2 regions of the Peribacillus sp. B-H-3 genome follow, and region 1 is predicted to be linked to the other one. Evidence: riboswitches for the same ligand, from Rfam matches in the RefSeq annotation. Region 1 holds a riboswitch; the other holds the start of a gene.

Evidence for each region. A riboswitch is a leader RNA that binds a small molecule or an ion and turns the genes downstream of it on or off. The one in region 1 is predicted to bind cyclic di-AMP.
Region 2: another riboswitch for cyclic di-AMP. It lies ahead of ACN6MY_RS11170 (APC family permease); the one in region 1 lies ahead of ACN6MY_RS03250 (cation:dicarboxylate symporter family transporter).

Annotation. Positions count from the first base shown of each region.
Region 1 is NZ_CP183879.1:675,210-690,773, forward strand. Features, by position in the region: gene ACN6MY_RS03225 (efflux RND transporter permease subunit) at 1-189, opposite strand, end outside; gene ACN6MY_RS03230 (TetR/AcrR family transcriptional regulator) at 379-1,257, shown strand; gene ACN6MY_RS03235 (YegS/Rv2252/BmrU family lipid kinase) at 1,498-2,397, shown strand; gene ACN6MY_RS03240 (hypothetical protein) at 2,530-3,192, shown strand; gene ACN6MY_RS03245 (efflux RND transporter periplasmic adaptor subunit) at 3,208-4,458, shown strand; cyclic di-AMP (ydaO/yuaA leader) riboswitch at 4,652-4,803, shown strand; gene ACN6MY_RS03250 (cation:dicarboxylate symporter family transporter) at 4,932-6,191, shown strand; gene ACN6MY_RS03255 (hypothetical protein) at 6,767-7,147, shown strand; gene ACN6MY_RS03260 (reverse transcriptase domain-containing protein) at 7,057-8,040, shown strand; gene ACN6MY_RS03265 (LysR family transcriptional regulator) at 8,255-9,136, opposite strand; gene ACN6MY_RS03270 (citrate/2-methylcitrate synthase) at 9,240-10,355, shown strand; gene ACN6MY_RS03275 (metal-sensitive transcriptional regulator) at 10,451-10,807, shown strand; gene ACN6MY_RS03280 (hypothetical protein) at 11,236-12,009, shown strand; gene ACN6MY_RS03285 (D-alanine--D-alanine ligase) at 12,470-13,543, shown strand; gene ACN6MY_RS03290 (UDP-N-acetylmuramoyl-tripeptide--D-alanyl-D-alanine ligase) at 13,710-15,086, shown strand.
Region 2 is NZ_CP183879.1:2,258,304-2,273,867, forward strand. Features, by position in the region: rRNA gene ACN6MY_RS11150 (23S ribosomal RNA) at 1-976, shown strand, start outside; rRNA gene rrf (5S ribosomal RNA) at 1,167-1,283, shown strand; gene ACN6MY_RS11160 (small, acid-soluble spore protein, alpha/beta type) at 1,963-2,175, opposite strand; gene ACN6MY_RS11165 (DMT family transporter) at 2,378-3,259, shown strand; cyclic di-AMP (ydaO/yuaA leader) riboswitch at 3,335-3,479, shown strand; gene ACN6MY_RS11170 (APC family permease) at 3,657-5,483, shown strand; gene ACN6MY_RS11175 (hypothetical protein) at 5,786-6,205, opposite strand; gene ACN6MY_RS11180 (DUF2621 family protein) at 6,814-7,242, shown strand; gene ACN6MY_RS11185 (exonuclease SbcCD subunit D) at 7,396-8,541, shown strand; gene ACN6MY_RS11190 (AAA family ATPase) at 8,538-11,669, shown strand; gene coaW (type II pantothenate kinase) at 11,693-12,496, shown strand; gene ACN6MY_RS11200 (Hsp20/alpha crystallin family protein) at 12,538-12,945, opposite strand; gene ACN6MY_RS11205 (small acid-soluble spore protein P) at 13,153-13,296, opposite strand; gene ACN6MY_RS11210 (hypothetical protein) at 13,448-13,708, shown strand; gene sspO (small acid-soluble spore protein O) at 13,886-14,035, opposite strand; gene acnA (aconitate hydratase AcnA) at 14,468-15,564, shown strand, end outside.

The DNA of each region.
Region 1 (15,564 bases):
TTTATTCGCTACTTCATCCGGGGCGGCGCCAGGGTAAACAGTGGATATGCTGATTACCGGTGTTGATATGCTCGGCAGTGTTTCGAGCTTCATATTCAAACCGGAATATATCCCAGCGGCAACGACGATGATTGTCAGCAGCCAAATAGCCAGTTTGTTTTTAAGAGAAAACTTAATAATCGAATTCAATCTGATTCCTCCGTGATCAAATTTATGACCAACTAGTCACTTCTAGAATATATAGGAATTAATGTTTCAATGCAATAATAAATACCCTCGACTGTAGGCTCTATTGAGATTTGTAAATATATCATATACAATGGGAGACATAGTGACTGAATGGTCATTTCATTTGAATGGATGTTAGGTGGATGTTCTATGAAAGAAAAAAGCAGGCTTATTATGGAAGCGGCCTTAGCGTTATTTGCTGAGGGAGGGTATCATGCCACCTCGATACAAGAAATCGTGGATAAGTGCGGGATGGCAAAGGGTTCCTTTTATAATTACTTTAAATCAAAGGACGAATTGCTGCTTTTTATATTTACTCATTTCTATGAATCAATCCAGGGTGAATTATCCTCTGTAGAAAGTGACGATTCCTTGGGTGAAAGAGCAAAATTTGCAAAGCAGCTTTCTGTTCAAATAAAACGGATGCTTGAGAATACTGGATTTATTAAGATGCTGATGAAAGAACATATGCACCATATTACTGAAGAACTGGATCAGTTTTTATTAATGATCCAAAAAGGGAATTTTTTATGGCTCCAAAAAAAGATGAAAAGCCTCTATCCTCAATTGAAGGAAGAATATATTCCTGATTGTGCCATAATGATCGATGGCGTTTTTAAATCCTACATGTCTTTGAGTTTAATGGATGAGAAAGCTGAATATGACAGTGGAAGGCTCCCTGAATTTCTCTTGAATCGCCTGGATTCCATAGTGGAAGGACTGAAGGATGAAAAGGGGTCGCTTCTTAAGGATATTGCTTTTCCGAATGCCGCAGATACGGAGGATACCTTGGCACTTCTTAGGGAAGCTGTAAATGAAGCGATTGAGTTGGTTATCTCCAGTGGGGATTCCCATAGCCCCAGCAAGAAAAAAGAACTAGAAACACTCCAGGCTATAAAAAACGAATTGGAGCAAACATCTCCCAATTCAATTATTTTAGAAAGCCTTCTTTTGATGGCTGAAAAAATAAATCTGAAAGATCCATCTCTCCTTACGCTGAAGAAGCGGCTTAAAGGGTACCTTTTTTAACCAGGCAGCATTAAGCTGTCTTTTTTTAGTTTGCCAGACATGCTGCTGAATATACAAAACCCTATTATTTAGGTCATTTGAATGCTTGGAATGGTTTGGGGTTTTTTTACAAAAAAAGTTTATAATAATAATAAAGCATTAGAGCAAGGTATTTTCTGAACAATAAATAATGTTTTAAATTCAAGGATTTTGGAAAGCGTTAGACATATACATTTTGAAAAGCAGAAAGTAGGCGGGACGATGAAGTGGAAAAAAGGATTGCTGGTTTATAATCAAAATGCCGGCGGCGGAAAGCTTGAAAAGAATTTGGGAGAATGCCTGCCGGTCCTTTCGTGCAATATTGAGGAGTTTCTGGTTATTCAAACCAAAGAGGCCGGTGATGCAGAAAGGATATGCAGGGAATTCGGGGAAGATATGGATGTAGTATTTGTCCTTGGAGGAGATGGGACGGTTCACGAATGTGTCAATGGTTTGTCTGTACTTAATAAGCGGCCTGCCTTAGGCATTTTACCTGGCGGTACCTGCAATGACTTTTCGAGGACGCTTAATTTGCCGCAAAAAATCGGAAAAGCAGCTGAAGAAATGATGGCGGGCAGGATAAAGGAAGTGGATGTCGGTAAAGCCGGAGATAGGTATTTCTTGAATTTTTGGGGAATCGGACTTATTACGGATACTTCGAGCAACATTGATGAACATGAGAAAAACCTTTTTGGGAAAATCGGCTATTTTTTAAGTGCCATTCGGACGCTTGGAGATAATGAACCATTTTCCTTCACAATGGAGTATGACGGAAAAACGATAGAGGATGAAGCAATCATGATTCTCGTCCTCAACGGAAAGTACATTGGGACAAACCTGCTTCCATTTCCCCTGATCGATAGCCAGGATGGAGTAATGGATATCGTCATTCTTAAGAAATCAAACATAGCAGTATTCAAAGAACTTCTAGCAATGAAAAGGCTGGCAGCGGAAAGCGCAGAACCTGACTCGGGTGTATGGTATCTTCAGGCAAGTGATATTAAAATTCAAACCTCTCAGGAAATGGAAGCAGACACAGATGGAGAGATTTATCTGAAAACACCTGCCAATATTCAAGTCCTGCAAAACCACCTCCCTATGCTGTGCGGACCAGAAGCTTAACCTGCGGATGTCTTCAGTGGCGGCGGTTACAATAAAATTAACATAAAGTTTACAGCATTCGTTTGTTCATTTTGTCCAGTTTTACGTTAAAATAAGAGATAACATTATTTTCAAGTTTACGGGGGAACATAAATGATCTATCAAATGCAATTTGTGAAAGGCCTGCTTCATCCGGCTTCAAGCAGGTATCAATTAAAAGAGGCGGAAGCCGTGACCCGGTTTGGCCCTTCCTTGTTCATGCTGTATGCTGTCAGCTTGCTGGTTTATGGAGTTGGAGCATATTTTGGATTAGGGGCAGAATCAATCTCCAAAGAGCTGACTAAGATGACACCAGGGGAGTATGAAGCAGCGAAAATGCTGTTTTTATATGGAAAGCTGGCAGCGGGAATCGTGTTTCCCTCTCTATTTTTCTTTGGTGCATCCTTGGTTTACTGGATGCTGCTGGATATTGCATACATAAAAATTGTGCTGGTCCAAATGATCGTATTCATTTTATATCTGCTGGAAAAGCTGCTGCTTGTACCGATTTCCATTTTCCTGAACGTAAATCAGGATGCAAACCCTTTTTCATTCGGGGTAATAAGCCAGCACTTTACTTCTAATGAGTATTTGATTCACTTTTTTGGAAGTATTACGCTGTTCCAGCTTACTATGATTGCGCTAACCTGTTACTATTTAAAATTTTTGTCAGAGAAAAGCAGATTAATAGTTTGGCTGTCGGTTGCATTGGTTTTTATCATCACTTGGACAGCAGGAGCATTCCTCGCTTATCTTGATGTTAGTGTGATTCTGTAAGGGGCTGTGGAGATTATGAAAACTAAGTACAAAGCTATCATTCTATTGGCGGCATTATTATTTATTTGTATCAATGTGTATTTAATTGTAAAAGAAAACAGCAAAGTGGAAAGAACGCTCTTTGTCAGCAAATGGTCGTCTGTCAAAAAAGAGAACCTGACAAAATCATTTCACACTTCTGGCGTAATAAAACCAAATAATGAGTATCCGGTTTACTTTAACGGCGGGAACGGCAAGGAATTTCAGAAGTTCCTTGTTGAAGAAGGCGATGACGTAAGTGCAGGTACCGCACTTTTTCAATATACTTCTCCAGAAGCAGACAGGATCAAAAAAAATCTTGAAGCAGAAAAATCCCAGGCTGCAGGCGACAAGGATGGAATTGATGCATACATCAGCAAGCTTGAGAGCTATAAGGAAACCATTACAGCAGATATGCCTGTTACAGATGAAAATGCAGATATAAATAAAAACCTCAATCTTGCATCTGATGCCTCTAATCAGGCAATCCTAAGCGCGATTGAACAGGAAATTTATAAACAAGAATTAGAAAAGACTAAGCTTGAATCACAAATGAAAAGATTTGACGAACAGCTCGCCTTCATGGATGAACAAAGCAATACCGCAGCCGCAGCAAGCCAGGCAGATGGAATTGTGGAAAAAATCAATAAAAATTTGAAAAATCCTATTCTTACAATTGCATCCAAGACACCTTCGGTAGAAGGTGTGCTATCAGAAAAAGAATTTAGAATGGCCAAAACGGGGATGATGATAACCATCAAATCACCGGAATTAAAAAGACCGCTTAAGGGAACGGTCGTGAAAATTAATGCCTACCCTGTTAAGGAGCCTTCCGTCAATTCCAAAAATTCCTACCGTTTTAAAGGGAGCATAAAAGAAACCCAAAGGGAGCTTCCTATTGGTTCCAATGTTTCTCTAACCGTCACAGCAAAAAATGCAAAAAGAGTATCAGCTATCGAAGAGGAAGCTGTGCATGTAAAAAAGCAGCCTCATGTTTATAAAATAAACCCAAAAGGGTATATAAATAACCAATATGTTGAATTAGGCCTTCGTTCTCAAGGGAAGCAGGAAATAAAAAGCGGTTTGACTGCTGGCGAATTTGCTGTAGTGTCACCATGTAAAACGCCTCAGGATCATAGTTTGTTTATTACTCCTATATTAGTCAGCGAAAATGGAGCCCCAACTTATAAAAAAATTGCCAAGCACTTAACAATCCGCTATCTATTGACTGGTTTATTGGAAAAATAGATCTTTAATATTGGTGTTTTGGGCATTTCCTCTTGCTGCATTTTAAGCATGAGGAGATTTTTTTATTGAGGGCAGCGATCAGATGATTTTTTGCTGCGGCAGGAAATCCTGTCTGTTATCCAGCATTTTCTGCGGGTAGTTATAATCAAAAAGGATTTACAGATTTGCTTTTATAGGATAATATTTTATTATAATTCAATTTCCGCTTAATCTTGTTATTGAGAACGGGGGAACCAACTTTGCGGTGTATTCCGCTTGGGGTGAATTCTGACTTCAGAAAGGGCTAATGTGTGTTTCCGGGCCCTAACCCGACAGCTAACCTCGTCAGCGTCTTAAAGGGAACAGTATGTGAATTTCGTTCGCATGAAAAGACACCCTACGTGTCTTTTTTTTGAACCAAAACATCTATTTGTTTCCCTTACCGAGACAAATTTCTTTTCCACAATAGAATTTTACAGAAGGTGAGGATGTAGATGAAACGAATTGGTTTAGCTTGGCAAATATTTATAGGTCTGGTGATTGGAATTATTGTAGGGGCCATTTTTTATGGAAACTCTGACATAGCTAAATATTTGCAGCCTATTGGAGACATTTTTCTCCGTTTAATTAAAATGATTGTTGTACCGATTGTTATTTCAAGTATTATCATTGCTGTTGCAGGTGTTGGGGACATCAAACAGCTTGGGAAAATTGGCGGTAAAACGATTTTGTATTTTGAAATTATTACGACTGTCGCTATCTTATTAGGATTATTGTCGGCAAATATCTTCAAGCCGGGTGCCGGTGTAGATATGGGACACTTAAGTAAAACAGACATTAGCTCATATGTTGACACAGCAAAAACTACTGAACAGCATTCGTTTGCTGATACAATCGTTAATATAGTTCCTGCGAACCCAATCTCGGCAATCGCCAATGGCGATATGCTGGCCATTATCTTTTTTGCCTTGATGTTTGGTTTTGCGATTTCGGCCATAGGCGAAAAAGGGAAACCGGTGATTCACTTCTTCCAGGGAACGGCAGATGCCATGTTTTATATGACAAACCAGATTATGAAAGTGGCGCCAGTTGGCGTATTTGCGCTTATCGGTGTAACAGTTTCCAAGTTTGGGCTTTCTTCACTTATACCATTAGGCAAGCTCATCATTACGGTTTATGGAACAATGTTTTTCTTTATAATAGTTGTGCTGGGGCTTGTTGCAAAAATAGCGGGATTCAGTATTTTCAAATTAATTAAATCATTGAAAGAAGAGCTAATATTAGCATTTTCTACCGCGAGTTCTGAATCAGTGCTTCCTAAGCTTATGGAAAAAACGGAGAAGCTCGGCTGTCCGAAGCATATTTCATCATTCGTTATTCCGACTGGCTACTCATTCAATCTGGACGGTTCTACACTTTACCAATCGCTTGCCGCCATTTTCATTGCCCAGATGTATGGGATTGATTTGAGCATCACCAAGCAGATTTCATTGGTTCTTGTCTTAATGGTTACTTCAAAAGGAATCGCTGGTGTTCCTGGAGTTTCATTCGTTGTTCTCCTGGCCACACTTGGTTCTGTAGGAATTCCAGTTGAAGGACTTGCGTTTATTGCAGGTATTGACCGCATCCTGGATATGGGCCGTACCGTTGTAAACGTAGTAGGAAATTCCTTGGCTGCGATTGTTATTTCGAAATGGGAAGGCAAATTCGATCCTAATAGAAATGTCCATGCGGCAGAGAAGGTTAACGGATAAATGTAAAAAAGCTCGTATCTCTTAATGCGGTTCATCTTAGGATGGCCTGCATTAAGAGATGCGGGCTTTTTTTGGTGTGCCAGGCATGGCAACTATCTAGGTGGTGAAAGTCCACTGTGGGGGTACACATCGACCAACCACTAAGGAAGCGCAAGGTACTTATCGTGAGGTAAGGGCTGGAGGAAGCGTGGAATAAAATCTTGACTCGACGAACAGAAACCTGATACTAAGGCTCTATAAAGGGACGAGACTCCCAAACAAGTTAAAGTCCAAAAGATGTGCGTAACTTTGTAGGGTAAATCAGGCGAGCAAAAGAGGAAAGATAGTTGTCTTACCCTGGGAGGTCTTGCGGATGTACAGAAGTACAGTCGAAAAAGGTTAGCCGCAAGAAGTCAGCAGAAGCCATAGTAGTGAAATAATTTCATGAAGGGCTGAACAATTTATAGTGTTTCAACACCACGAATGCGTGAGTGACGAAAACTCCGAATGTGTTAATGGTAAAAGTATGAGCGTATCTCAAAGGATAACCAAAAGGGAGCTATCACTTACTACGTGAGAGGGAAGGAGAAACGAGTGTGGAACTTTTAGAACAGATTCTAAGAAATCAAAATATGAATGAAGCCTACTTACGTGTTTATAAAAATAAAGGTACAAGTGGGATCGATGGAGTGACAGTCGACGAACTAAAGCAATATCTGAAAGAGAATAAGGATGAACTGCGTCAGCGCATCAGAACAAGAAAATACCAACCACAAGCTGCCTTAAGAGTGGAAATCCCAAAAGAAAACGGAAAGGTGCGCAAATTGGGAATACCAACAGTAGTGGACAGAGTCATTCAACAAGCCATTCATCAAGTCTCAGTCCGATATTTGAAGAACAGTTCAGCGAATTCAGTTACGGTTTCAGACCAAAAAGAAGTTGTGAAATGGCGATTATTAAAAGCCTGGAATTTTTGAATGATAGTCATGATTGGGTAGTCGACATTGACCTTGAAAGATTCTTCGATACCGTCCATCACGATAAACTCATGCGAATTATATCCAACACAATAAAAGACGGAGATGTCATCTCGTTAATCAGAAAATACTTAGTCAGTGGAGTCATGGTGAATGGAAAATATGAAGACACACCTGTCGGTACTCCGCAAGGAGGAAACCTCAGTCCACTATTGAGTAATATTATGTTAAATGAACTTGATAAGGAACTAGAGATAAGAGGACTAAGGTTCGTGAGGTACGCAGATGATGCCCTTATCTTTGTGAAAAGTGAAAAAGCAGCGAACCGAGTAATGAACTCAATCGTGAGATTTATAGAAGAGAAATTAGGTCTTATAGTCAACGTAGAGAAGAGTAGAATCTCACGTCCAAAAGAATTAAAATTCTTAGGATTTGGGTATTATTACGACATTAAAAACAAGAGATATCAAGTGGAACCTCATCCAAGTTCGGTACAGAAGTTTCAAAGGAAGCTTCGACGACTGACAAAACGGAGCTGGAGTGTTCCACTAGACTACCGAATATTGAAACTGAAACAAGTGATACTTGGATGGGTAAACTACTTCAGAGTGGCAAACATGAAAAAGGTGACTGAACGAATAGACCAAAAGCTTCGCTCTAGAATTAGGGTCATCATCTGGAAGCAATGGAAAGTAACGAAGAAACAAATCAAATCGCTTATTCAACTAGGGATTCCGGAGGAAGAAGCGAAAGGATTAACATACTGTCGAAAAGGTTACCGATTCATAGGATTATCAAAAGTCGTCCAAAGAGCAATCTCAAACAAAAGACTAAAGCAGAGGGGAGTCCCCTCTGCTTTAGAACATTATCTAAAAGTACACACTGTGATATAAATTGAAACGCCGTATACGCGAACCGTACGTACGGTGTTGTGAGAGGGGTGAAAATAAATGACTTATTTTCCCTCTACTCGATTTATGGCTGCCACGTTCAATCTGGTACCAGCGCCATATTTTTATGTGCTGTATGGGCCCATGAAACTGAGTCTGAACGCATAAGCAGGATGCGGAAATCTATCTTTGTGATGGGTGCCCGGCTGCTTGGCTTTTACTGATAGTAAAACTGAGACAGAAATTGGCGGAAGCGCATGCCCTCTTCATGCTGATACTTGGCAATGAAATAGCTGCGTGCAACTGGAAGGGAAAGTTCTTCTGTTAATACTTCCGAAAACCTGCCTTCAAGTAATTCCCTTCTGACGATAGAGGACGGCAAAAAGGAAATTCCGAGTCCTTCTTCAATGAATCGTTTCGTCACTTCAATCTGTGTCACTACCATTGTTTGGACATAAGAGTATTTCTTCTTGATTTGTTTCAGCAGATCTCCCCAATATTCTGGGTGGTTATGAGTTAAAATCTTATGCTGCCGCAACAATTCCTCCATATCGACCGGCGGGCTGCTTTCGCTATACCAGCCATCATGCGGGGCAATCATGATGACAGGATCCGCGTAAAGCGGTGAACAGGTTAACTCTGTGTGTACAATCAGCATTCTCGAGAGCCCGCAATCAGCTTGTCCTTCTAATACCGCAGCGGGGATATCCTTAGACTCCATAACCTGAATTTCCAAAGATATGTCAGGGTTTAGGACCATGTATTTTTTCAGGATTGAGGGCATGATGGAAGAAGCAATTAATGGTGATATGGCAAGAGTCAGCTTGCGGGAACGGCCTTGTTTGAAATCTTCCATATCCTCAATGCCTTCTTGATGTATGGCGAGGAGCTTTTTTGCGTACGGCAGGAAGCGTCTTCCTTCTGCTGTCAGCTGGACCCTTCTCCCGATCCTCTCAAAGAGCTCGCTTCCTATGTACTCTTCCATCAGTTTGATGTGGACCGTAACGGAAGGCTGGGAAATAAATAACTCTTCAGCAGTCTTTCGGAAATTTTCATATTTTGCCGCAACTGTGAAGGTCTGAAGCCATTTTAAGTCCATAAGGAACCTCCTGATTAAAAAAAGTAATCAACTTTAGCGTAAAAATTCAATATTTTCTATTAATTATACGGCTTATTATATAAGTAGAAAAGGAGGAGTTAAAATGAGTAAAGGGTTGAAGGGAATCATTGCTGCTGAAACATCTATAAGCATGATTGACGGGGAAAGGGGTCTGCTGATTTATCGTGGATTTGATGCTAAAGAATTGGCTCTGACAAGGTCATTTGAGGAAGCGGCCTACCTGATATGGCACGGGGAATTGCCTGATGGAAACCAGCTTGATGCGCTGAAGGTAATGCTTAAGGAAAAAAGAATGCTGCAGCCTGAAACAATAGCAATGCTTCAGGCCTTACCTGCGGATATGGAATTAATGGCGGCCATCCGCACAGTTATTTCGTCTATGGGAACCCGGAAATTTAATGAAAAACCAGTTATAGAGCAGGCGATTGAACTAATGGCTGTCATTCCTTCTGTCATTGCCTGGCGATATAGGGAAAATAAAGGGTTATTGCAGATTGAACCTGATGAATCGCTCAATCATGTGGAGAACTTTCTCTATATGCTAACAGGTGAAAGGAGGCTGGGGGCCAAAAGGGATGCTCTGGAGGCCTATATGATTTTGACGATGGAGCACGGAATGAATGCATCGTCATTTGCGGCAAGGGTGATAGCATCAACAGAATCCGATTTAGCATCAGCAGTTACAGGCGCAGCGGGTGCCATGAAAGGACCTTTGCACGGGGGAGCGCCGAGCGGGGTCATTGAATTATTAAATGAAATAGAGTCAGGAGGGATAGAAAGAATACTCCGTCTCAAGCTTAATAACGGAGAGAAACTGATGGGTTTCGGACATAGGGTTTATAAAACAGCTGATCCAAGGGCAATTGCTTTACGTGAAATTGCCCAAAGAGTAAGCGGAAATAATTCTTGGCTTGAATTGGCTGTAGAAGTGGAAGACTGTGCGGTTAGATTACTCAAGGAATATAAGCCTGGAAGAAACCTTTATGCGAATGTAGAATTTTATGCGGCTGCCGTTATGAAAGCAATAGGTATGGAAGATGAATTGTTTACTCCAGCGTTTACAGCGGCGAGAATAACAGGGTGGACTGCTCATGTGATGGAGCAATGGTCAGATAATGCTATTTACCGGCCGGATGCGAGATATATAGGAGTAATTAAGGAAAAAGGGATGAGAGCTGCGGCAGAGAAAAAAGGATAAATTATTATAGTGATATTGAACATGAGTAAAGAGTGTTTAGCGCATTGCATACGCCAGGGGGGTATGATAAGATTTTTGTAGAGGGAGGCTGTGCAATGAGTGAAAAAAACCCTAATGAACAAAGCGTGATGCCGATAGACGGGGCAGCAGATTGCTGCTCAGGAGAATCTTCCCGAAAGAGCCATCATTCTGACGCTGTTAAAAAAAACCTGATAACTCGCTTGAACAGAGTGGAGGGTCAAATAAGGGGCATTAAAGGACTAATAGAAAAAGATACCTATTGTGATGATGTGATCACCCAAATCGCTGCCACTCAATCTGCTCTGAATGGTGTAGGAAAGCTTTTGCTCGAAGGCCATATGAAGAGCTGTGTGGTTGAAAGGATTCAAGAAGGCGACATGGAGGTCCTTGATGAAGTGCTTGTGACTATCCAGCGGTTAATGAAGAAATAAGAAACCAATAGTCAGTGAGGACAAGGAATGGCTCTGTTTTAGAGGGGATTATAGAGACTGGACTTTCCCCTAAGTGGCCAGTGCTGATTACACTTATGAATTTTTTGAAAGCTTTCTGTCAGAGAAGGCTTTTTATTTTTAGCTCTGCTAAAAAGCTAATATAGAGTCTGACGTGAAGACGGGCAGGGGACTGTTTGGCGAAAGCGAACTGGCAAGATGCCTTGAACAATAGAATGCTGCTTTTCTCTTTCTGTGTTGATGGCTAACTGAGCCACATCTTCACTGAGTAATGGAGATTTAGGATTCGCCAGGAAAATTCCTATTCAAATTATACAAAGGGGAATTGTTTTTGGTAAAATAATCAATAATGGACTTTTTGGGCATTCTATTGAAAACAGGAAGGACAAATGCCAGTTCGGAGGGATAGTATGAAAAATGAAAGAAAAGACATTCTTTATATGCATGTGCAGGCTTCCGAACGATTTGTGATTTCCTATGGAATGAGCTTTCAGGAATTTGTTTATTCCCTGCAGCATCCTCTTTCCAATCTTCTGCTGCTGAAGCATCAGTTTGAAGATGGAGAATTCAATAGAAACACGCTTTTGGATTATGTTCCAAGTGACAGTGTGATGAATCTGCTTAAAGAGGATGTCAGCGAGTATGGAGATTTTTGCTGGGTAGACTTTGAAGAAGAAGCAGCTCTTGATGATATAGAAGATAAGGAACTTGCGGAGCTTCTGTTTTTGGGACACACCAAAAGCCACTTAAGGCAGCCTTTTTTCAGAAAGCTGAATAACCATTTTGCATATCTTTCCCATGATGATGGATGGTTTAATAAAACGTACTACAGATCGCTTGATACATATTATAAAATGCTTGGAAACTTGCTTTCCATTAAGCTTGAGTCCCTTCGTGTTGAGAGGACATGGCTAGGTATCCGAAAAAAAAGCGAATATCCCCAGGTGCCGCTGGAGGTTTTCGAAAGCCTGGAGCCTCTTATGGGAGAGGGAATCGCCATTTCGCTGATTGGCGTGCAGCAGTCAAGGAACCGCATTGAAATCCCTATCTGGACTGTGGGCGATTATTTAAATATGGATGATATGATCGAAGCCTATAATGAGGCGAAAAACGATAGCGCCCATGCACTTGTTGTGTTTAACCGCAAGACCAAAGAATGGTCCGTAGTCCTGAAAAAACAATGATTTTTTATCAGACGAAATAATGGTCTGTAATACCTGCTGGCAGAATTGGCGGCATTCGAAAAAATGTAAACAGGGCTGACTGCCCATGAAGCCCGGTCCTTATGTGACCGGGTTTTTTTGAGGTCATCCTCCGGCATGATGGTGAATGGCTGGCCAATGGAGGCAAGCATGTTTACGGAATTAATTTTAAAGGTAAACAGGTGTAGGCCGTGCCCCTTATTTCATAAAATAGTGGCAGGTCTTTATGCTGTTAAAAAATGGTGAAATTAGAAAAAAGGAATAATATAAATTTTATTTCTTTGCTTCAGAAAATGATACAATAGAAAAGTCAAATTTCCTCGCATGCATGACAGCTGCCCCTAATTTTGCTATATAGCAAGCGCTAGGCATTAGCAAATGCTTACGAAGGAATATATTGCCTGAAAATTAATTTTTGTCTTGAATAATGGAGGTTACTGGAATGAAAACAAAACTGGGTCTGCTTTATGGCGGAAAGTCTGCTGAACATAATGTTTCCCTGCAAACTGCGTATGCTGTCCTTAAAGCACTGGATTTAGAAAAGTTTGATATACATCCTATCTATATAACTGAAGAGGGACAATGGGTAAACGGCCCGCAGCTGACTGCCCCTGTAGAATCTGTGAAAGAATTGGCTTATGCTTCTGAACAAACTTTTTCGCCATTGGCGTTAAGTGCGGCGGCTGAGGCTGGAGAAAATCGGGAAGGCTATGATGTTATATTTCCGCTTCTTCATGGACCGAACGGAGAGGATGGAACTGTCCAGGGAATGCTTGAGCTGTTAAACATTCCTTATGTCGGTAATGGAGTTCTTGCCTCATCTGCTGGAATGGATAAAGTCATCATGAAAAATATCTTTGCTCAGGCTGGCCTCCCTCAAGTGAAGTACACCTGGTTTGTGCGCACTCAATGGGAAAAGGACACAGAAGGTGCATATCAGAAGGTTGAAGAGGAACTTGGTTATCCTTGCTTTGTTAAACCTGCCAATCTTGGATCCAGTGTCGGCATCAGCAAATGCACATCCAAGGAAGAATTGAAAGCTGCCTTTATTGAAGCCTTCCAATTTGACCGTAAAATCATCGTGGAAGAAGGAGTTACAGCCAGGGAAGTGGAAATTGGTGTATTAGGCAACGATGAGCCAAAATGCTCTGTTGCCGGAGAAATTATTCCTAAAAAAGCCTTCTACGATTATAAAGCCAAGTATGAAGATGGTGAAACAGCCATGGTTATTCCAGCGGACATTTCAGCAGAGGAATACAGCAGTCTCAAGGAAATGGCCATTGATGCATTCAAATCACTTGATTGCTCCGGCCTTGTCCGTGCCGATTTCTTTTTGACTAAAGAAGGGGAATTTTATATTAATGAAGTGAATACAATGCCTGGTTTTACACCATTCAGCATGTTTCCGCTTTTATGGAAGCATACAGGCGTTGACTATCCTCAATTGATAGAAAACCTGGTTGAACTGGCCCAGCAGCGCCATGTTGAAAAACAAAAAATAAAATATACTTTCTGACTTTGGATAATGAGATACTTCCGTCAGCGGGAATCTTTCTGCCCAATAATGCGGGATATGAAGAGTAAGCAAAAAAAAGCAGAAGCTGCGGTTATCCAACTGCTGGCTTCTGCTTGCTTTGTTTTCTGACAGCATCACAGGGTTAAAATTTTAAGGAGGCGCAAGAATGATTAGACGAAGCTTGAAACGTGTTCATGAAATGGCAGGAGGCCTGAATGTACTGGAAAATTTCCAGGATGCCGAGATTTGCGGCGTTTCAATTGATTCAAGGAATATTGAAAAAAATAATTTGTTTATTCCTCTGAACGGCGAGAATGTTAATGGCCACCAGTATGTTGAAGGAGCTATAAAAAATGGGGCAGCAGCTTCATTGTGGGAAAAGGGTGTACCGAATCCGCCTGTTGGGCTTCCTCTGATTATCGTTGAAGATGCTTTGGCTGCCCTGCAGCAGCTGGCAAAAGAGTACCGCAGCGAGCTTTCGCTTAAGGTGGTGGGTGTGACGGGCAGCAACGGCAAGACCACAACAAAGGATATGACTGCAAGCCTGCTTCAGACCCGATACAAAGTTCATAAAACAAGCGGCAATTTTAATAACCATATTGGTCTGCCGTTAACGATTTTATCCATGGGTGAAGATACAGAAGCAGCTGTGCTTGAAATGGGCATGAGCGCAAGGGGAGAAATCAAACTGCTTTCCGAAATAGCACGCCCGGATGTTGCTGTTATTACCAATATCGGCGAGTCTCACTTATTGGATCTGGGATCGAGAGAAGAAATCGCGAATGCCAAGCTTGAAATCCTTTCAGGCCTGTCAGAAGACGGGGTATTAATTTACCATGGAGATGAACCTTTACTAAGAGACCGGATTAAAGCTGAATTCCCGGGAGTTCGAGTTATTTCGTTCGGCCGTTCTGAGAATAATGACATGTTCCCTATTACGATTACTCAGGAAAAGGACAGCACATCATTCACTTTAAATAGTAATCCGGGTAAAGTCATGACCATCCCTGTGCTTGGAAACCATAATGTTCTGAATGCTATGGCATCGATGCTTGCAGCAAAAGAGGCTGGAGTTTCTGAAGCATCCATGCAATCAGGAATGGACGAAATTCGTTTAACAAACATGAGGATGGAAATGGTCGAAGGAGCTAGGGGAGAAAAAATTATCAATGATGCGTATAATGCCAGCCCGACATCAATGAAAGCTGCCATAGAGCTAATGGAAGGGATGTCTGGATTTAGGAAAAAAATCCTTGTGCTTGGTGACATGCTGGAATTAGGAGAGCAGGAAGGCGATTATCACCAGAAAATTGGTGAACAGATTTCAGCCGAGAAAATTGATCAAGTTTATACATTCGGTCCATTGGCCAAAAAAATCAGCGACGGGGCTTTGACTGTTTTTTCAAAAGAAAATGTTTTTGCCTTTCAGGATAAAACCGAGCTGATTGAGGAGCTTAAAAAGCACACGGATACTAACGACCTTATTTTGGTTAAGGCTTCAAGGGGAATGAAGCTGGAACAAGTGGTATCAGCCCTTCAATAAAAAGATAAGGTTAGAACCATCATGATAAGCAGCAAAACAACATCAGAGTAAAGATGAATCTGCCCCTGGCGATGTAAAACCGTCAGGGGTTTTTTCGCTGCAATAAATTAGGTAAACTGATTTTTAAAACGATGTTATTTTGGGCGGTTTTCCGGGCAATACTTAAGTAGGAACATTTTTATGGCGGGGGTTCGGAATAAGCAGCAAAAATCTTCCGGCTTGGCATGTTTTATTCACCGGTTGCTTCATGTCTAGTATAAATCTGCTGAATTTTCCTTTTTTCCGGGATTTCAGAGTAAATAATCGCTGATGTATGGAATAGAGTATAGTAGAAAGAAACCTGTAATGTAAATTTAATGCAATGTGAAGATATCCTTTATTGCATTAGGGCGCTTAAGGTGGTAACATACAGTATGTGATTGCGTGTCATTGAATCGATGATAACTGTATGTGTATAATTATCTTTGCAAAAGACACA
Region 2 (15,564 bases), 1.6 Mb from region 1:
CCTAAGGTAGCGAAATTCCTTGTCGGGTAAGTTCCGACCCGCACGAAAGGTGTAACGATCTGGGCACTGTCTCAACGAGAGACTCGGTGAAATTATAGTACCTGTGAAGATGCAGGTTACCCGCGACAGGACGGAAAGACCCCGTGGAGCTTTACTGCAGCCTGATATTGAATTTTGGTACAGCTTGTACAGGATAGGTAGGAGCCTGAGAAGCCGGAGCGCCAGCTTCGGTGGAGGCGTCGGTGGGATACTACCCTGGCTGTATTGAAATTCTAACCCGCGCCCCTGATCGGGGCGGGAGACAGTGTCAGGTGGGCAGTTTGACTGGGGCGGTCGCCTCCTAAAGAGTAACGGAGGCGCCCAAAGGTTCCCTCAGAATGGTTGGAAATCATTCGCAGAGTGTAAAGGCACAAGGGAGCTTGACTGCGAGACCTACAAGTCGAGCAGGGACGAAAGTCGGGCTTAGTGATCCGGTGGTTCCGCATGGAAGGGCCATCGCTCAACGGATAAAAGCTACCCCGGGGATAACAGGCTTATCTCCCCCAAGAGTCCACATCGACGGGGAGGTTTGGCACCTCGATGTCGGCTCATCGCATCCTGGGGCTGTAGTCGGTCCCAAGGGTTGGGCTGTTCGCCCATTAAAGCGGTACGCGAGCTGGGTTCAGAACGTCGTGAGACAGTTCGGTCCCTATCCGTCGTGGGCGCAGGAAATTTGAGAGGAGCTGTCCTTAGTACGAGAGGACCGGGATGGACGCACCGCTGGTGTACCAGTTGTCTTGCCAAAGGCATAGCTGGGTAGCTACGTGCGGACGGGATAAGTGCTGAAAGCATCTAAGCATGAAGCCCCCCTCAAGATGAGATTTCCCATAGCGCAAGCTAGTAAGATCCCTGAAAGATGATCAGGTTGATAGGTCTGAGGTGGAAGCGTGGTGACACGTGCAGCTGACAGATACTAATCGATCGAGGACTTAACCAAATTGAAAAGCGGAGAAAGCCTGCATAAACCGGTAGGATGATGGAGCTTCTGGCGGAAGAGACGGACGTCTCAGACAGAAGAAGCGAAGCAGCCGTACGGTTTGGCTTTCGCAGCCAGACAGCATGTATTGTTCCTGAAGTTCAAAATCTTCTTCTATTATCTAGTTTTGAAGGAACAACGTTCCTCATAGTTTGGTGGCGATAGCGAAGAGGTCACACCCGTTCCCATTCCGAACACGGCAGTTAAGCTCTTCAGCGCCGATGGTAGTTGGGGGTTCTCCCCCTGTGAGAGTAGGACGCCGCCAAGCAGACGAAGGGCCAGCAAAAATGCTGGTCTTTTTTATATGGAAACTAAGTTTTATAGTAGTCAAAATAAGAAACTAATCCCAGCTGCCAACTCCCGAATTTTTACAGAAAAATAAACTGAAGCAAAGGAGTAAACGCTGGAGCGGGTAGTATGCACGCGGAGCGGAATGAAACGAATGAAGGCTCATGAAGTGATCTGCCGGTTAGCCTCCTTAAAGGGTTTTTAATAGAGCATATAGACTGGAGGGGATAGGTGCTGGTTTTAAGGACTTCTGCTAAAACCGTTGCTTGTGTGGCAGCAGAGAAGTCAGGACGTCCTGTGATAGCAGGAAGCTACAATGCAAGTGCTAACTGAATGCTGGTTTTAATATGCACAAAGCAATTATTTGGGATTTTCAGAAGACAGTGTACGACTATAAAAGTGGATCGTATACACTGCAGTGCCGCCCTATAATGACGTAACACATGTGGATTTTTTAAAATTTGGCTCAGTCAATCTTTTCTGCGGATTTCCTCATGCAGACAGGAAAATAAAATTAAACTTAACTGCAGTTAACATAATTAATTAAAACAAAGGCATTCTGATACAATCCTGATCAACTTAAATTACATTGCAGACTATAACTAAACATAATAAGACTGCCTGCATGTGCAGGCAGTCTAAGCCATTAATATTTAATTTTATCGAGTACCTGCTTGCCCAGCTAATTGTGATTGAGCTGTAGCTACTAGACGTTTTGTGATTTCTCCGCCAACTGATCCGTTAGCGCGTGCTACTGTTTCTGCACCTAATTGTACACCAAATTCAGAAGCGATTTCATACTTCATTTGCTCAAGAGCTTGTTCTGCACCTGAAACTAACAATTGGTTGTTGTTGCTGCTGCGATTTGCCATGTGTTTTCACCTCCTTACATGTTAATCTTCCTAAAATGCATGGTTTAATACCATTGTAAATATTGGATGATTATTCATTCCTGGTGAACATGTTAAAAATGTATCATTTTTAAATTTGATTGAATTTTCCAGGCTTATTATTTTATTAATTTAACGTATTGCAGTAATATTGGTAAGTATGATTTTTAAAGGAGGCATCTACATGAAACAACTTTCACAAAAAAGGACGGTCTTGATTCTATCCTTTCTTGTTATAATGTGGGGAATTAATTGGCCGCTGTCTAAAATGGCTTTAAGCTATAGTCCGCCGCTATTATTTGCGGGAATACGAACAATTTTAGGCGGAATCATTCTGCTTGCAGTTGCACTGCCCCGTTACAGGCTGCTTAACTTCAAGAAAAACTGGAAAGCTTATCTTATTTCAGCCGTTCTTAATATTATCGTTTTTTATGGCTTTCAAACGGTAGGATTAGGATATATGCCAGCAGGGCTTTTTTCTGCAATTGTATTTATTGAACCTGTGTTGCTTGGAATATTTTCATGGATGTGGCTTGGGGAGTCCATGTATCCCCTGAAAATTGCTGGCCTGGTGTTAGGCTTTGCAGGTGTCGCTGTTATTAGCTCTGGAGGGTTTACTGGAAGCATATCTGCAGCTGGTATATTATTTGCGCTTATTTCTGCGCTTGGATGGGGTCTTGGAACGGTTTATGTCAAGAGAACAAGTGACAGGGTGGACTCAATCTGGATGGTAACACTGCAGCTCCTAATAGGAGGTTTATTTTTATTGGCTGCGGGTTCAAGTACAGAAAACTGGGGAAACATTGACTGGAATGTTCCGTTTGTCTCAAATCTGCTGTTTATCTCAGTATTTGTAATAGCATTTGGCTGGCTTGCATTTTTCACATTAGTCGGTTCTGGAGAAGCAAGTAAAGTAGGTTCTTATACTTTCCTTATTCCGCTCATTGCCATTTTTTGCAGTTCATTTCTGCTGCACGAAACTATAACGTTAAACCTTCTCGCGGGACTTTGTTTAATCATTATCAGCATCTGCTTTGTTAACATCAAATTCAAGAGCAATCCATAAATAAAATTAATTAATGCCAAACAAAATTTTTATTTACAAAATTAGAACGTCACGGTATGATATCAACAGTTTCATATTTCTAAATCGCTGAATCAATTCGAACGGGGAAACCATTTTTGTGGCATATTCTTGCCACTGGGGTGAATCCTAATTTTTTAGGTAGGGCTACTCTTTGGCCCAAATCCGACAGCTAACTCCGTAGGCGTATAGGAGAAGAAGGTGAAGCTGGTGTGACTATGCATTTTTATGTCCACAGGGCTGCTTGTTTATGCCTTGCGGATTTTTTTTGTCTCTTTTTAGCCGCATATCACTTCTTCTCTAGAATTATAGTCTCCCGGCGATTTAAGTTATGTATACAGGGTACTATAATAACAAAACATGAATATGGTGGTGTACTATGTTATCAGCGGTTAAACGACTTTTAATCGGCCGGCCTTTGAAGTCTAATGAACTAGGCGATCAAAAGCTTAATAAGCTGAAAGCCTTGGCGATTCTTTCGTCCGATGCATTGTCTTCTGTGGCTTATGGTCCCGAACAGATTTTGCTTGTATTAATAACAATAAGCGCAGTAGCTTTTTGGTACTCCCTTCCTATTGCTGTGGGTGTCCTATTTTTATTGACAGCACTTATTCTTTCTTACAGGCAAATCATTTACGCTTATCCGCATGGCGGCGGGGCTTATGTAGTATCTAAAGAAAATTTAGGCCGAAATCCTGGATTAATAGCAGGAGGATCGCTGCTTGTTGACTACATACTGACAGTAGCAGTTAGCGTGTCTGCAGGAACGGATGCCATCACATCGGCGTTTCCGGGTCTGCATCCATATACGGTGCCTATTGCGGTGGTGCTAGTAATTTTTATAACGATACTGAATCTCCGCGGGATTACAGAATCAGCTTCAATCCTTGCTTACCCGGTATATTTATTTGTGCTTGCATTATTCATAATGCTAGTGGTCGGGCTATTCCATATCACTTCCGGAGATGTACCGTCTAATCTTCATCCGCATTTTGGGACCCCTGTTGCCGGCATTTCGCTGTTCCTGCTGTTGAGGGCTTTTGCTTCCGGATGTTCTGCACTGACAGGAGTCGAGGCAATCTCGAACGCAATACCCAATTTTAAAGATCCTGCTCCGAAGAATGCAGCCAAAACATTAATGGCAATGGGATCATTATTAGCTGTGCTGTTTACCGGAATTGTTTTTTTGGCCTATTATTATGGAATTACGCCTAAAACAGAGGAAACAGTCGTTTCACAAATTGCTGAAGCTACATTTGGAAGGAATATTTTCTATTATTTCATCCAGGGAACAACAGCCTTAATTCTAATCCTGGCTGCCAACACAGGCTATTCGGCTTTTCCTCTTCTTGCCTTTAATTTGGCTAAAGATAAATTCATCCCCAGAATGTTTACGATGAGAGGGGACCGGCTAGGATATTCAAATGGAATCATTACATTGGGAGCTACTTCAATCCTTTTGATTATTATTTTTAATGGGCAGACCGAACAGCTTATTCCTTTATATGCAGTGGGAGTGTTCATTCCATTTACATTGTCGCAGACAGGCATGCTGGTTAAGTGGGTCAGAGAAAAGCCAAAAGGCTGGATGGGAAAATTAATCACAAACCTTATTGGCGCGCTGATCAGCTTTACGGTCATGATGATTTTCTTTATTACCAAGTTTGGGCAGGTATGGGCTGTGCTGATTTTCCTGCCTCTTATCGTTTTAATGTTTCACAGCATCAAGAAGCATTATGATGCAGTAGGCGAGCAGCTAAGCTTAAAATCCTGCGAGCCCATCCTTCCTATAGAAGGAAATATCATCATTGTGCCGGTAGCCGGTATGACACATGTTGTTGAAAACTCAATCAATTATGCAAAGTCTCTTACAGCCGACCAGGTCATTGCTGTCTATGTTGCTTTTGAACGTGAAGATGAAAAATCATTCGAAGAGAAGTGGAAAAAGTGGCAGCCGGATGTCAGGCTTGTTACTCTGCATTCTTATTATCGAAGTGTTATTCAGCCGTTAACGAAATTCATTGATACTGTAGAACATAAGGCCAGTGAATCGAATTACAGGGTCACGGTGCTGATTCCTCAGTTCATACCGAAGAAAAGCTGGCATAATATCCTTCATAACCAGTCGAGCCTATTGATTCGCGCTTACTTGCTTTATAAGCGTAATGTAGTTGTGACCACAGTACCATTTCATTTAAAAAAGTAATAAATTGTAACAGCTTTGCAGGCTATAAGCAAAGCTGTTTTCTTTTTAATTGGCTGTTTTCGTAAACTTTGTTGCTATTGAACAAGGTGGTTGATTTCCGCTCCAGGATGCTCGCTTTCCGCGGGCGGTCGGTGAGCATCCTCGGCTGCGCCTGCGGTGTCTCACCTGTTCCGCTATCCCGCAGGAGTCTCGCACCTTACGCTCCAATCAACCTGCCTTAACGATGGGATTACCTCACAGAACTTATTAAAAAACAACATTCTTTAAGAAAAGAGCCTTTTAATTTTGTTCAATAGGCAAGGTTAAATTTTTTTATTACTTGTCCTGCAAAAAAGATTAAGAACTAGTATATAAAATGGATACACTATTAATCCTCCAATGATGAAAAGGCCAGAGGCTGAATTTGGGTCGTCTCCACCATAAGTTATTGGAAATAAAGAAACGAATACATAAATTAAAAGGATGAAATAGGGTATCCATAAGATGGCAGTCCAAAGGTTTGCTATTCTTCTGCCCAGCCATTTTTTAGATGAGGAATAAAGGACAATTGTGCCAGCAATTATTTCAATTAGAAGCGTAACAAAAGTCAAAAAATGAATTGCATTAATCCCCCAGCTTGTTAGCCTGCCAATTCTATAAACATTCACCATAAGTTCAATTGGAATAAATACGATAAGAGCATATATAATACTTACAATATTTAACTTGAAGTAATATTTCATTTTAATCTCCCAGCATCTTCATTTTTTTTGAAACGTACTGCTCTGTTTTAAAAAGGCTGTATTCGTAAACTTTGGTACTATGTAACAAGGTGGTTTATTTCAGCTACAGGATGCTCACTTTCCGCGGGGACGGGCGGTGAGTCTCCAGGCTGCGCCTGCGGGGTCTGCCTGTTCCGCTAATCCAAGCAGGAGTCTAGCACCTTACCCTACAATTAAACAGACTTAACAATGGAATCGCCTCACAGAATACAAAACAACAATCTTTAAGAAATGAGCCTTTAAAATAGAAATTTTATTGAATATTGGAATATCTTCATGCTGCATATTTCTTGTGAGTATAAATAAAGTTGTATCATGAAAAAAGGCCCATTGCATTCTTTTGTAAGATTTTTTTATACTTTCAGTTTTTTGGCAACATACAGTATAATGGAAAAGAACAATTATAAATGGTAATAATTAATATTTATATAGCAAACAGCAGGAAAGGTCCAAAAACAAATAGGTTCTTAGACTGAATGACGCGAATAAATGGGTTCTGACTTTGGAAAGTATTCTCCGTTTTATGAGATATATATTAAAATTCTGCAATAATAGGGAGGCAAAACATCATGCTTGATGGGTGGTTTTTGTGGTTTATTCTTTTTTGGGTAGTGGTCCTGGTATCCATGATGAGTATAGGCGGCTTTTTTATGTTTCGAAAATTCCTTAAAAGGATGCCGAAAAATGATGGGAAATCGGACATGGACTGGGAGGAATATTATGTCGGCATGACTAAAAAGCTGTGGCCACAGCAGCAAAAGGAGCTGCTGGAGGACTTGGTAAGTCCAGTGCCCGAGCTATTCAGGGATGTTGCCAGGCAGAAAATAGCAGGAAAGATCGGTGAATTGGCCATAAAAGAGAAGGCTCCTATGATTACTGAGGATATTGTCATCCGGGGATATATCATGGCTACTCCAAAAAGGGATCATAAATTTTTACGGAAAAAGCTGTTGGAGCGGAAGGTGAATCTCCATACATATGAAAACCTTTTTAATTAAGGGAAAGAGCAGACTTAAAAAAGTGTGCTTTTTTTTTGGAAATCAGGCCATGAAGCCAGAGTTTCCATTAGTTGGTGTATCCGGAACGTATGTGCCCAAGCTGTTTTTTTGTTATAATACAATCAAATCATTATAGGGACGGAGTGAAATACTTTGAAATTCATACATACGGCAGATTGGCATTTGGGAAAAATCGTTCATGGAGTACACATGACTGAAGACCAGCGGCAGGCGCTGCTTCATTTCATAAATATTGTAGAGGAAGAAAAACCGGATGCGATTATTATAGCAGGGGATTTGTATGATAGGTCGGTACCTCCAACAGAGGCAGTTAATTTGCTGGATGAAATGCTATTTACATTGAATGTGGAGATGAAAACTCCAATTGTCGCGATTTCGGGAAATCATGATAGCGCTGAAAGACTATCATTTGGTTCATCCTGGTACAGACACAGCGGGCTTTATTTACAAGGAAAGCTGGATGATAATTTTCTGCCCGTGAATGTAGGAGGAGTTAATTTCTATTGTATCCCTTTTACAGAGCCGGGTGTGGTAAGACAGCTCCTTGATGACGAGCGTATACACTCACATCAGGATGCGATGCAGGCCATGATTCATAAAATAGAGAACACGCTGAATCCTAACGAGCCTAACGTGCTTGTAGGGCATGCCTTTGTTTTAGGCGGGAAAACCAGCGATTCAGAAAGAGTCTTGTCAGTTGGCGGGACAGGCTGTGTGAACAGCGATTTGTTTGATGCATTTGATTATACAGCTTTAGGTCATTTACATAGTCCTGATGCCATTTCTGATCCAAAAATTTTCTATTCTGGTTCTCTTATGAAATACTCTTTTTCAGAAGCCAGGCAGAGGAAATCGATTTCTATTATTAATATGGATGCTGACGGGTCCTTTGAATTGTCATATCGGCCAGTGCAGGCAAAAAAGGATATGAGAGAACTTGAGGGACACATGGAAGAATTGCTTGATCCTGGATTCTATCAGTCTCAAAAGCTGGATGATTATCTCAAAATTACTCTGCTTGATGAAGGTGCCATTCTGGATCCAATCAGCAGATTGCGAAAGATATATCCGAATGTGCTTCATTTGGAGAGGAAATGGGATTTGATTGACAGCAGAAGAAAGCAATCTTTTTCTTCCGTTAAAGATGATAGAAAGTCTGAACTAGAACTTTTTGAAACATTTTACCGGGAAATGACAGATAGGGAATTCGATAGGTTCAAACGGGATGCTATGACATCTGTCATTGAGGATGTAAAAAAAGAGGAGGCGCTAAAATGAGACCCCTTCATCTAGTCATGCAGGCATTCGGTCCATACGCCGGAAAAGAAACTATTAATTTTGAAGAACTTGAGAGCCGGACCATGTTTGTAATTTCGGGGAAAACAGGAGCAGGCAAAACCACTATTTTTGATGGAATCAGCTTTGCCATATATGGAAAGGCAAGCGGGGAAGATCGAAATGGAATGGAGCTCCGGAGTCAATTTGCCCAAAGTGATCTGCTGACAGAGGTTGCCTTGACCTTTGAATTACGGGGGAAAACCTACTATATAGTACGTTCACCCCAGCAGGAAAGAAGAAAGAAATCGGGCGAAGGCACTACAATTGTAAATGCAAAGGCTGAACTGTATGAAATAGAAGAAAGCAGCAAAAAATTGCTGGGCTCCAATGTCAGGGAAGTGGAAGAAAAGATCAAACAATTGATGGGTCTGGATGCGAACCAGTTCAGGCAGATTTTAATGATACCGCAAGGAGAATTCCGAAAACTGTTGACCTCAGAAAGCAAAGATAAAGAGCAAATCCTCCAGAAGCTTTTTCATACAGAAATGTATAAAAATATTGAAGAAAAGCTGAAGGAAGAAGCTGCATTATTAAAGAAACAAAGCGATAGATCCCGTCAGGAAAGAGTTTATCTGATAAGGAACATTCAGCCAGGGGATAACGAAGAATTAAGAATGTATATCGCTGCAGAAGATCCCAATGAAAACAATATCTTGCCGCTGCTGACTGAAGAATTATACAAAAATGAAATGAACTTACAAAACCTGGAAGTCGCTAATGTTCAAAGGCAGAATATAAGGGATGAAATAAAAGCGGAAATAATCCGGGCAGAGGGGCTTATCGCCACATTTCAAGAGCTTGAAAGAAAGAAAACGGAAAAAAAGTCTTTAGAATTGCGAAAATCTGAAATTGATGAAAAAAAATCAGCCATTGCTCTGGCCCAGCGTGCAATTGCCTTAGAAAAGCAGGAGCATTTTTACCTTAGAATCGGCAAACAGCTGAATGAAGTCCGGCAAGAATTAGATAAACAAAGGAAAAATGCTGAAACCCTCAAAGAGAAAAAGGTTCTTCTGGAAGAAAACTATGAAATTGAGAAAAAAAGAAGCAGCGAAAGAGAAGAGGTTTCAAGAGAATTACACCGTTTGCAGCAGCTGAAAGGTTCTGTGGAGGCATTTAGCCAATACAGCAAAGCTGCCGTTTTGGCAGAAAAATCCTGGAAAGACACTGAGGAAAAAAAATCCACAACAGAAAAACGTTTGAAAAATTGTGAAGAAACGGAAGAAAAGCTGCTTGCAGAAAAAAGACATTGTGAACAAGCTGCGGTGAATTATGCTGGAAAAGAAAGAGAAACAGAAAAAAACCAGGAGCGTTTGGATAAAATCACCTATTTTATGGAGCTTTTTCAAACGACGGAAATAGCTGAAAGAGAACGGATTAACAAAGAAAAAGCATTAAACCTGGCTTCAGGCGATCTCTTGCAGGAGAGAAGCCGTATGGAGGAGCTAAATCACAATTGGATGGGAAGCCAGGCCAGTTTATTGGCCCAGTCACTGATTCCTGGTGAAGCCTGTCCTGTATGCGGAGCAGCCGACCATCCAAATCCGGCAGCAAGTAGCTTATCCATGCCTTCAGAGGCCCAGCTGAAAAAGCAGCAGGAAATTTTAAAGCTCGCAGAAGAAAAGAAAAGCAAAGCCGAAGCGGAATATTATAAAGCGGATATAAAATATTCCTCACTTTTGGAGGACTGTGATCAAAAAACAGAGCAATTGAAAAAGCTGATTTCAGCTTTTCAAGCAGATAAAATCAACGAGTATTTTCTTGATGCCAAAAATAACAAAATAATTCTTCTAAAAGAGACAGATGCTCTTCGGCTGAAAAGGGATGATTTGCCTAAAATAGAAAATCAATTGGCACTGCTTAAAGAAGAAAAAAATAAGTTTATAATGGATGCTGAACAGCTGAAAACACAAGAAGAACAAGCCAGGTTGCATTATTTAGAAGCCCGGGCAAAGCTTTCCTCTTTAAAAGATGGCCTTCCTGAAGAAATTAGAACACCTGAAAAATATCATCTGGCGTGTACAAATATGGAGAATAAGCAAAAAGAGCTCCAGGAGGCTCTGGACCGCTCACTGACATCGCTTCAGAAAGCCATACAGGAAGAAGCTGTCCTTTCCGCTAACATACATTCTCTTTCAGGGAATGAAGCGAATTTGGCTGAAGAACTGGCCGGGGAAAGGAATCGTTTTAAGGAGGAGCTGCTGCAGCAGGGGTTTGATTCTTATGGCGCATATACAGCTTCAAAAAAATCAGAAGCTGAGATTGTTGCCATAGAGCACGAAATAATTGCCTATGAACAAAAATATCATACGGTAACTGGCCTTTATCACCAGCTTGAGTTAACTTTAAAAGGAATAAGCATGCCCGATATAAATGGAATGCAAAAGAGGCTCGAAACAGCTGATTCCCAAATTGCGGAGTGCAGAGAGCTGTTTTCGAAACTTGCCGGAGCAATTCAGGAAAATAACAAAATAAAAGCTGATTTAGAAAGAATTAAGCTTCAGCAAAAGGAACTTGATGAAAAGTTTGCCGTAATCGGACATCTTCATGAAATCTCCAAAGGCCAGAATCCTTTTAGAATTACTTTTGAGCGATACGTATTGGCTGCTTTCCTTGATGATATATTAAAAGAAGCGAATCTGCGCTTGATTAAAATGACTAGTGGCCGTTATCAGCTTCTCCGCAAGATTGATCCGACTAGGAAAAATATTCAGAGCGGTCTGGAGTTATCCATATATGACCAATATACAGGCCAGGAACGGCACGTAAAAACCCTCTCAGGAGGAGAAAGCTTTAAAGCAGCCTTGGCCCTGGCCCTTGGCTTAGCAGATGTAGTGCAATCACATTCGGGCGGAATCTCACTTGAAACCATGTTTATTGACGAAGGTTTCGGAACGCTGGATCCGGAATCGCTGGATCAGGCAATAGAAGCATTGATGGATATTCAAAGCAGCGGACGCCTTGTAGGGATAATTTCACATGTTCCTGAATTAAAAGAACGGATAGATGCACAGCTTGAAGTCATTTCAACACAAAAGGGCAGCCGGACAGAGTTTCACTTCACCGGCTAATATTAAAGACAGGAGGAAAGGTGATGGTTCAATCAATCGGCATAGATGCAGGCGGCTCATTGCTAAAACTGGCATATATAGAAAAGGGGCAGCTTCATGTAAAAGCTTATGATTACAGTGATATAGAAATGCTTCTTCAATGGATCGCAATGGTTGGCCGCGAAGCAAAAATTGGTTTAACAGGAGGCAAAGCTGCCTTTGTGCAGAGCAAGCTCCCGATTAAAGCCAGCTATGCAGATGAATTTGAAATGACATTATCCGGAGCGGCTTTTCTGCTTTCCAGAGAGGAAAAAAATACGGCAGCAAAGATCCTGGTTTCCATCGGTACCGGCACATCCATTTACTTATTACATGGAACAGAATCAAAAAGGATTTCAGGCAGCGGATTGGGCGGAGGAACACTGACCGGCTTATCTTCACTGCTGCTGGGAACGGCTAACTTTAAGGAGCTTGTTTCATATGCGGCAAAAGGTGACAGGTCCCAGGCGGATTTGCAGGTCAGGGATATTTATGGAAAAGAGAACCCGCCTATTCCCGGTCATTTTACTGCAAGTAATTTTGGAAAAGCTGCACAAATGGGCAATCCGGCAAAAGAGGATATCGCTGCATCATTAATGGGCATGATAGCTGAGACTGCAGTATTGTTAGCAGTAGGGGCTGCGCATGCAAACCGCTTAAAAGATATCTGTTTTATTGGAGGAACTCTGGTTAACAATATTCCGCTTAAGCAGGCAGTGAAAGAGGCAAGTGCCGCATTTGGCTGTGAGGCGCATTTTCCTGATAGGGGAGAATACAGCGGTGCAATCGGCGCACTCATTTCACTGTAGCTGCCGCTTGAAAAACAAAAGTAAAGCGAATGAATTGTTTTTCATTCGCTTTTAATGTAAAGAATATCGTTCTTGTTTTTTTCTTCAAGATGCTTGTTAATTTTAATGGTCAATATGTGGCTTTCTAACTCTGCAGTGATTTTTTTATTTTCTATAGAATAAGGAAAGCAGATGCTTCTTTCTAAGAAATTGCCGGCCGGTTCCTTTTGGCAAGCAACTTTTTTGTTTACACGAACGATAATTGTATCTCCCTTGAAAATCACACTAATTGATTCCATATGAGGAACTTCCAGCAAACACTCAATGATGTATTCCTCACTTGATTCGTACAAATCCATCCGAAAAGTCATTATGTCCAGATAGCTGGTAACAGGGTCTAAAAAATACCTTGACATCCACTCGTCAATTTTATCATTTTCAAGTTCCTCATTGGATTGCTGATTCCCCATACACTTACCTCCGTTTTGCCTTTGGATAGTATATGTAGTGAAATCATAAGAAGTGTAGAGAGGGAGGCACGTATATAAGCAAAGAAATCGCAGGCTAATTCTTTGCAATTTAGCCTGCAATTACTTTTTGAGCTTCGAAAGGTAACCCGATGTTCAGATGACTTCCTTTTACTTCAAGGAACTATCCAATGCAGGGCATATGTTTTTCTACATATCATGTCCGCTGTTATGCTTTTGGCGGGAATGATTCCTATTTTTTACTTTATGGGAACCGCTTAAGGGAGCCGGCTGTCCTGATTTTTCTCCTTTAGGTGCATTTCTTCGGATATCTTTTCCATCGTTTTTATTCATTGTTTACCCCTCCTGATTATTAAGATTGGCTTTTTTCTTTATTTTATGCTATTGTTCCCCTTGCTTTTTTCGTGTTAAGAAGAGCCTCACATACATATTTACTGAATGTCGGCACATTATAGTATTGAAAACGAAAAAAGGAGTGCTGCATATGCTAAATCATCAGGATAAGCGGAGAACTTTTCAAGAAGCGCAGCAAAGCGTAAAGCAAGTCCAGGATGCCTATGTTGATATTATCACTGATAGTCCAGGGTATGGACATCAGCTTCAGCATCTGAAACAGGAAGCAAACGAAGCTTTTCAGCAGATACAAACGGCTCTTGGCAGTGCCTCAGAGCATCAGCGAGTACAGCTTGAACAATTTCAAAAGGATATCAGCGGCATATTAAGCGAATTGAATGCTGAAGGATAACAACAGATTAAAAGCAGGCTGCTTTCATGTGAAGCAGCCTGCTTTTAATTTTATAGTATGAAAAAAATTAATATTAAAGTATGATGTATTAATTTTATTGATACTAAATTACCACTAAAAAGCAGTAACGGCACACCCTGAAGCGATTTGCAGAATGACGGTACTGCTTTTTTAATGTTACTGATTTTTCTTACGCTTCTTATTATTTTGTTTTTGCTCTTCTGTTAAGGGCTCATTTTGAAACTCTTTATTGAATCCAGCCCCAATTCCTTGGGCTTTTGCATCGTTCATCCCAGGGATTACGTGATTAGCTTTTCGATTTGACAAAAGAATTACCTCCATTCATCCCATTTAGACCGGCAGTAAAACCCCCCTGAAATGGAAGTTTCGTTTTATAGGGTGTGATAAGAAAAGTTAATTATGCAAGTGATAAATTTGTTTTGTTAGAATAATATGTACTGTGAATAAAAAAGGGAGCGGTATGGAAGTTTCCTTTAGGGTACCGGCTTTAAATTGCCTCAGGAATTACCAAACCAAATCACCATAAGGAATACTTATCAAAAACAATAACTTTCTTGATATTTACTTATATCTATTTCTATATTAAAATTTAATTGTGAGAAAAGTGAGGATGGGAGAATATTCAAACTTTTCGCCAAACAATTATTTATTTTTGTAAACTTGGCTGTTCTTTGTAGGCCATGTTTACTCTTATGCTCAGATTTACTATCTGACATTCCTAACAGGGGGTAAGAAAACATGACGAAAAATGATATTTTTCAAGCGCGTTCATCATTTGATCTTAATGGAAAACGCTACAATTTTTACAATTTGAATGCTTTAGAAAAAGCAGGTGCCGGAAAAGTTTCCAGGCTGCCATACTCCATTAAGGTATTGCTTGAAGCTGTGCTTCGCCAGGTTGATGGCAGAGTCATTACCAAGGAGCATGTTGAAAATCTTGCTAAATGGGGAACTAGCGAACAAAAAGATATTGACGTGCCATTCAAGCCTTCACGTGTTATCCTGCAGGATTTCACGGGTGTCCCAGCTGTAGTTGACCTTGCATCCCTTAGGAATGCGATGGCTGCATTGGGTGAAAATCCGGATAAAATTAATCCTGAAATTCCAGTTGATCTGGTCATTGACCACTCTGTACAAGTTGATAAAGCTGGAACTCTCGATTCATTGGAAGTCAACATGGATCTTGAATTCGAGCGTAATACCGAACGTTACCAGTTTTTAAGCTGGGCACAAAAATCCTTTAATAACTATCGTGCAGTACCGCCTGCAACCGGGATTGTCCATCAGGTAAACCTGGAATACCTGGCTAATGTAGTTCATTCAATTGAAACTCCAAATGGAGACCATGAAGTCTTCCCTGATACTGTTTTTGGTACAGATTCACACACTACCATGATTAATGGCATCGGTGTATTAGGATGGGGCGTAGGGGGAATTGAAGCAGAGGCAGGCATGCTTGGACAGCCATCATATTTCCCAGTGCCTCAGGTTGTCGGTGTTAAGCTGACTGGCAAGCTTCCAAATGGCACAACGGCTACTGACCTTGCATTAAAGGTAACTCAAGTTCTCCGTAAACATGGAGTTGTCGGCAAATTCGTTGAATTCTTTGGTCCTGGAGTTTCATATCTACCATTGGCTGACCGTGCAACCATTGCCAATATGGCGCCAGAATATGGAGCTACTTGCGGATTTTTCCCTGTTGACAGTGAAGCAATCGCTTACCTCCGCCTGACAGGCCGTGATGAAGAATTGATTCAAATCGTTGAAACATACAGCAAGGAAAATGGACTATTCTATTCTCCTGATAAAGAAGATCCGACCTACACAGATGTTGT